DNA from 3 places in the Streptomyces sp. NTD91 genome. Region 3 is predicted to be linked to each of the others. Evidence: riboswitches for the same ligand, from Rfam matches in the RefSeq annotation. Region 3 holds a riboswitch; each other region holds the start of a gene.
The links. A riboswitch is a leader RNA that binds a small molecule or an ion and turns the genes downstream of it on or off. The one in region 3 is predicted to bind cobalamin.
Positions count from the first base shown of each region.

Region 1: it holds a riboswitch for cobalamin, as region 3 does, so the genes downstream of both, nicT (Nickel transporter NicT) here and AC5WRT_RS18490 (cobalamin biosynthesis protein) in region 3, are expected to answer to the same signal.
Region 2: it holds a riboswitch for cobalamin, as region 3 does, so the genes downstream of both, AC5WRT_RS07870 (ribonucleoside-diphosphate reductase subunit alpha) here and AC5WRT_RS18490 (cobalamin biosynthesis protein) in region 3, are expected to answer to the same signal.

Region 1 covers NZ_JCAJZW010000055.1:10,120-12,374, reverse strand. Annotated here, with positions in the region: gene nicT (Nickel transporter NicT) at 1-877, opposite strand, end outside; cobalamin riboswitch at 905-1,095, opposite strand; gene AC5WRT_RS34675 (ArsR/SmtB family transcription factor) at 1,174-1,581, shown strand.
Region 2 covers NZ_JCAJZW010000005.1:80,079-82,333, reverse strand. Annotated here, with positions in the region: gene AC5WRT_RS07875 (GNAT family N-acetyltransferase) at 1-446, shown strand, start outside; cobalamin riboswitch at 499-623, shown strand; gene AC5WRT_RS07870 (ribonucleoside-diphosphate reductase subunit alpha) at 749-2,255, shown strand, end outside.
Region 3 covers NZ_JCAJZW010000016.1:52,224-54,478, reverse strand. Annotated here, with positions in the region: gene AC5WRT_RS18495 (cobyric acid synthase) at 1-222, opposite strand, end outside; gene AC5WRT_RS18490 (cobalamin biosynthesis protein) at 219-1,163, opposite strand; cobalamin riboswitch at 1,262-1,401, opposite strand; gene AC5WRT_RS18485 (hypothetical protein) at 1,526-1,750, opposite strand; gene AC5WRT_RS18480 (inorganic phosphate transporter) at 1,786-2,255, opposite strand, start outside.

The DNA of each region.
Region 1 (2,255 bases), on a different contig from region 3:
CGGTGATGGTGAGGTTGTAGAAGACCTTGCGGACCGGGTTGGAGAAGGCCCACTGGTAGGCGAAGTTCATGAAGGTGCCGTCCAGGGTGTCGAAAAGGCTCATCCCCGCGGCGAAGAGGAGGGGCAGGCACAGAACCGCGTACCAGGGAAGGCCTGCGGCGGCACCGTTGCCGGCCAGGGCGAGGAGCAGGACCTCGGTGCTGGTGTCGAAGCCTACGCCGAAGAGGAAGCCGAGCGGGAACATCTGGCCAGGGCGGCGGACGGACCTGGTGAGGCGGCCGAGAACGCGGTTCATGAAGCCACGTGAGTCGAGGTGGGCCTCCAGCTCGCCCTCGTCGTACCGCCCGGCCCGCATCGCCTTGAACACGCGGGCGATGCCGAACAGCGCCACCATGTTGAGGGCGGCGATCAGATACAGGAACCCGCCGGAGACCGTCGTACCCACGGTGCCGAGGACCTGGTGAGTGCGGGAGCCGTCGTTCATCAGCGTGCCGGCGAGCCTGGCGCCGCCGGCGACCAGCGCGGCCATGACGACCACCACACTGGAGTGCCCGAGCGCGAACCAGAAGCCCACCGACACCGGCCGCTTGCCGTCGGCCATCAGCTTGCGGGTGGTGTTGTCGATCGCGGCGATGTGGTCGGCGTCGAAGGCGTGCCGCATGCCGAGGGTGTAGGCCGTGACGCCGAGGCCCACCCCGAACGCCTGGGTGCCGACCTCGTAGTGACGCGGGACCACGAACAGGAAGAGGATCCCGAAGGCGACCAGGTGCAGGGCGACGATCACGGTCAGGAGGCCGGCGGTTCGGACGGTGTCCTCACGTCGCCAGCGGAAGGAGGGGGCGGCGGCGGTTTCGGGCACGCCTCGGGACGGGGTCATACCATCACGCTCCAGCACCTCGTGGATCAGCTTCGTGCTGCCGTGGCCGGTCTCCTGGCTGACGGGTCATCGCGCCCGCCCCTGCCTTCCCGGCCGTGAGGCCAGTGGCAACGCCTGGGGCGGGAACTCCCCGATCACAGTGGCGAGGGCCGCTCCGGACTGAGCCCCTGACGGGCCGTCACCGGTCTTCCCGAACACCACGGCCCGCTCACAGTAGAAGGCCACCGGTCGGGGCTGCAAGCCTGCACAAGTGATCAGGTGTTGAGCCGTGAGGTGGCGGCTGCGATGATGGGTTCATGCATCTCGTCCCCGCCGAACGTGCCGGGCAGCGGACCATCGACGGCCATCGGGTCTGCGACGCCATCGCCGCCGTCGGTGAACGCCAGCGCGTACGGACCTGGGCCGGCCGCTTCTCTCTGCTCGCGGATCCCGGGCGACTGTCCCTGCTGCTGGCGCTCCATGAAGCAGGCCCCATCGCCGTCTCCGACCTTGCCGTGGCCACCGGGATGCGGGACACCGCGGTGTCGCAGGCGCTGCGTCTGCTGCGAACGGCAGGCACCGTCCAGGGCGAGAAGGACGGTCGGATCGTGCGCTATCGGCTCGTCGACGGCGAGATCTCCGCTTTGCTGGAACACTGCGGGCCGCGCCGCGCTGCCGCCGAAGCCACAGCGGCAGGAGGAGCAAGCGACCCAGCACCACAGTGAACGTCAGCAGGGGAGATTGCCGGCGATCGCGCCCAGGTCGAGTGTTCCGGCCTGTCGTTCGTGCCTGCCCTGCCGACGGTCGCAGTCGGCGGCCGGCACCGGCCGCCGGGTCGCGTCCCGCAAAGTGGTGTAGCGATGCGGAGTTCACGACTCCGCAGGTCACAAGCACTGACAGGGCCGACGCTCGAGCAGAGGCCGCTGCGGAGGCCGGGAACAGCATCGCCACCACCCGAGGCATCTCGACGGTGCTTGCCGAAGAAGCGGTCGCCGGAGCGAGTTGGTCCGGATTCCTACACCACTTGGCGGGACACCATCGGCCGCCGCCCGAACCCCACTTTCCCCTCGGGGTGTCACGGCATCCGACCTGGACTGGGTGGCGAACGCCAGGTGTCCCCGGTCCCCTCGGTCAGCTCGGCGCGGTCGGTTCCCGAGGGGGGCTGCGCCGACAGGTCCGGTCAGTCGGCCGATCCCGCTGCGCACAAGGGCCCGGTGGGGCGTGAGACTGCCCAGGGCGACGCGACGCATCCCCAGCCGGCAGACGCACCCGTCGCTGAGCGCAGCCGTCCCGGAGCCCTGTGAGCTGCCTCACGCGGCGCTGCCCCTTCGCCGCCGGAACTGCCTTGCCAGCGCCCTTTCCACCCCTCCACCACCGGGCGTTGGCCGGATACGTCAGT
Region 2 (2,255 bases), on a different contig from region 3:
CCCGGGCGTACCTGGACGACGGACTCCTCGACTTCGGGGAGAGTGACTGGTACCTGGGCGAACTGAGAGACGTGGCCAGGCGAGCGGCCGCGGCACAGGTCCTCGTGGCCGTCCGGAACGGCATCCTTCTCGGCGGAGTCACCTTCGTGCCGTCCCCCGGTCCCATGGCCGACATCGCCCGCCCCGGAGAGGCCGAGATCCGCATGCTGGCCGTCGCGCACGCGGGCCGGGGACAGGGCGCGGGTGAGGCCCTCGTCCGGGGCTGCATCGACCGCGCACGGGCCACGGTGGGCTGCACGGCCCTCGTCCTGTCCACCCAGCGCACCATGCACGCCGCACACCGCATCTACGAACGCCTGGGGTTTGTCCGCGTCCCCGAACGCGACTGGAACCCGCTCCCGGAACTCGCCGACATCACCCTGCTCACGTACGAGTTGACTCTCTGACACCGCTCCGACACAACATCTGGGGGTGACACGACAGCCCGGCACTAGATGTATGCTCATCCTCGCTGTCGTCGCAGGGGAATCCGGTGCGAATCCGGAACTGTCCCGCAACGGTGTACTTGTGCGCGTCTGCGCCCAGGAGTCAGTCCGAGGACCTGCCGGCAGCGCACCCGGGGCCGTCCGGTCCGGGTGCCCAGACGTCCGGGCCTCGTGGAGTGGGCCGGTGGACGCGACGCCGTGTGCGCTCGTGGCTGCCCCCTGCCCTCCGCCAGGTCCCCGTGCCGAGCGAGGGAGAGCCCCACGTGACCATCGCGCCAGCAGATCCGGCTTCAGACAGCGGCATGTCGGCCACCGGTGCGGAGGCCGACGGCCCCGGTACCGCGCTGCTGCGGACCCTGACCGAGCTGACCGCCGACCTCCCCGACGCCGACCCCGGCCGGGTCGCCGCCGCCGCGCTGCGCGGCCGGTCGGCGCACGCCGACGAGGCGGAACTGCGCGAGCTGGCCACGGAGGCCGCCGCCGGGCTCATCTCCGAGGACCCGGCCTACTCCCGGCTGGCCGCCCGGCTGCTGACCCTCTCCATCCGCGCCGAGGCCGCCTCGCAGGGCGTGACGTCCTTCACCGAGTCGGTGGCCGTGGGGCACCGCGAGGGGCTCATCGCCGACCGGACCGCCGCCTTCGTACGGCTGCACGCAGGGCGGCTGGACGCACTGATCGACCGCCGGGCCGACGATCGCTTCGGCTACTTCGGCCTGCGCACCCTGCACAGCCGCTACCTGCTGCGGCACCCGATCACCCGCAAGGTCATCGAGACGCCCCAGCACTTCGTGCTGCGGGTCGCCGCCGGCCTCGCAGAGGACGACACCACCCGCTCGGTGGACGAAGTCGCCGCGCTCTACGGGCTCATGAGCCGCCTCGACTACCTTCCGTCCTCCCCCACACTCTTCAACTCCGGCACGCGGCACCCGCAGATGTCGTCCTGCTACCTCCTGGACTCCCCCAAGGACGAGCTGGACTCCCTCTACGACCGCTACCACCAGGTGGCCCGGCTCTCCAAGCACGCCGGCGGCATCGGCCTGTCCTACTCCCGCATCCGCGGCCGCGGTTCGCTGATCCGCGGAACCAACGGGCACTCCAACGGCATCGTGCCGTTCCTGAAGACGCTGGACGCCTCGGTGGCGGCCGTGAACCAGGGTGGTCGGCGCAAGGGTGCCGCGGCGGTGTACCTGGAGACCTGGCACTGCGACATCGAGGAGTTCCTGGAGCTGCGGGACAACACGGGTGAGGACGCCCGCCGCACGCACAACCTGAACCTCGCGCACTGGATCCCGGACGAGTTCATGCGCCGGGTCGACGCCGACGAGCAGTGGTCGCTGTTCTCCCCCTCCGACGTGCCGGAGCTGGTCGACCTGTGGGGCGAGGAGTTCGACGCCGCCTACCGCAAGGCCGAGCAGGCGGGCCTGGCGAAGAAGACCATGCCGGCCCGTGAGCTGTACGGCCGGATGATGCGCACCCTCGCGCAGACCGGCAACGGCTGGATGACCTTCAAGGACGCGGCCAACCGCACCGCCAACCAGACGGCCCTGCCGGGGCACGTGATCCACTCCTCCAACCTCTGCACGGAGATCCTGGAGGTCACGGACGACTCCGAGACGGCGGTCTGCAACCTGGGGTCGGTGAACCTCGGCTCCTTCGTCGACACGGCGAGCGGCGAGATCGACTGGGCGCGGCTGGACGGCACCGTCCGCACCGCCGTCACCTTCCTGGACCGCGTGGTCGACATCAACTTCTACCCGACCGAGCAGGCGG
Region 3 (2,255 bases):
CAGCGCGGTCGGCTCGATCCGGCACGCCTGGGCCTGCATGGCCTGCGCCCGCCCGATCTCCGCGCCCTCGCGGGTCACGAAGGAGTTGAGCGACATGTTCTGCGCCTTGAACGGCGCGACCTTCACACCCCGACGCGCCAGCCACCGGCAGATTCCGGCCGTCACGACGCTCTTTCCGGCGTCGGAGGTCGTCCCGGCGACCAGCAGTCCGCCCCCTGTCATGCCTTGTGTCCCTTCACGAGTCGGCGCGCGGCGAGGGTGACGCCGAGCGCGAGCAGGCCGACGCGGCGGGAGAGCCGTACGGCCCGGCCGATGTCGGTGACCCGGACCGCCCGTCCCGCCTCGGCGTTGAGCACGGGGCGGTGTTCGATCCGGCCTCCGTAGGAGAGGGTTCCGCCGAGCCGGACACCGAGTGCGCCCGCGAACGACGCCTCCACAGGGCCGGCGTTGGGGCTCGGGTGCTGGGCCGCGTCGGCCTTCCAGGCGCGCAGGGCGCCGCGCGGATCGGGGCCGGCGACGGCGGCGAGGGCGGCGGTCAGCCGCGCCCCCGGCCAGCCGGCCACGTCGTCCAGCCGGGCGGAGGCCCAGCCGTAGCGCCGGTAGCGCGCGGACTTGTGACCCACCATGGCGTCCAGGGTGTTGACGGCCCGGAAGCCCAGCAGCCCCGGCACCCCGGCCACGGCCCCCCACACCAGGGCGCCCACCACGGCGTCGGAGGTGTTCTCGGCGACGGACTCCACCACGGCCCGGGCGATCCCGTCGGCGTCCAGCGCCTGCGGGTCCCGGCCGCACAGGTGCGGCAGTCGCGCCCGCGCCGCCGCGACGTCCCCGGACTCCAGCGCGCGGCCGATCGCGCGGGCCTCGCGGGCGAGCGAAGTGCCGCCGACGACCGCCCAGGTGGTGGCGGCGGTCAGCGCGAAGGAGGCGGCGGGGGAGGGGCGCACGGCGCGTGCGGCCAGTGCACCGAGTGCGACGGCGCCACCGGCGCACACAGTGGTGTACAGGGCGCCCCAGCCGCGGTGGTCGTGCCACAACGCGCGGTCCACGGCTGTGGCCGCACGCCCGAACACGGCGACCGGATGCCCCCGGCGCGGATCGCCGAGGAGCAGGTCTCCGAGAAGGCCGGCGGCGGCACCGTACGCGTAACTGCGATCGGCACCCATCGGCTCAGCCGGCCGTGGGGTCAGGAACGGGCCTGGTACGGGTCCTTCGGCAGCCGGGCATGGCGATCTGTGTCCTCACTCAGGGTGTCCGCGCCCTGGTTCGACGAGATTCGGCGGTGAGAGTTCCTGGCTCCCGGGTTCTTCCCCGGTGACAGTGGCGGGACCGCGCCGGATTCGCACCGGCTTCCTCTCCTGCCGCCGTACATGGCCCGGGCAGTCCACCACGCGCCCGGAACGGCCGTCAACTTGCCGTTGACCTGGGCGGGGAGAGTGTGCGAAGGCCCACACACCGGGGCGGGTGCGCGGGCGTGCGAAAGGGGGCGGTACGCACTGCGTACCGCCCCCTCGGGCTGCAACTGTCGTCAGCGTCGGACGATCAGCAGGATGCCGTAGGCCACCGCCGCGGCGCACGCGGCGAAGCAGACGTAGGCGCCGACGACCGCGAGGGCGCCCGAACCGCCCTGCGCGGTGGCGGACTCCCGCTTGGCGAGGCCCGCGATGCCGAGGGTGAACAGGGCGGCGAGGCCGACGGTGACCAGGAGGCTGGTGCCGAAGACGGAGCCGAGGGCTGCCCAGTCGATTGTCATGGTGATGCTTCCTTAGGGGACCTGGGTGCTCGGGTTCAGACCGCGGCCGACGACTGCGGTGCGGGGCCGGCGGCCGCGAGATCGGCCGCGGCAGCCGCGCCGGTCGGGGGCGGGGTGACAGCGGCGATGGCCGCGGTCAGCACGCCGGCGGGCTCTTCGGCTTCGTCGATGTCGTTGACGTTCGCTGCGTTGACGACGTGGCGTCGGGACACCAGCCAGATCCCGGCGCTGGCGGCGACCAGGACGACGGCGACGACGGCGGTGCCCCAGCCACCCAGCTCGGTGATCTTCTCGGCGCCCGCGCCGACGAGCGCGGCGGCCGGCAGCGTCAGCAGCCAGGCCACGCACATCCGCGTCGCGGTGGACCAGCGGATCACGCCGCCCTTGCGGCCCAGGCCGGCGCCCATCACGGAGCCGGTGACGGCGTGTGTGGTGGAGAGCGAGAACCCGAGGTGGGAGGAGGCCAGCAGGACGGTGGCGGCACTGGTCTGGGCGACGAAGCCCT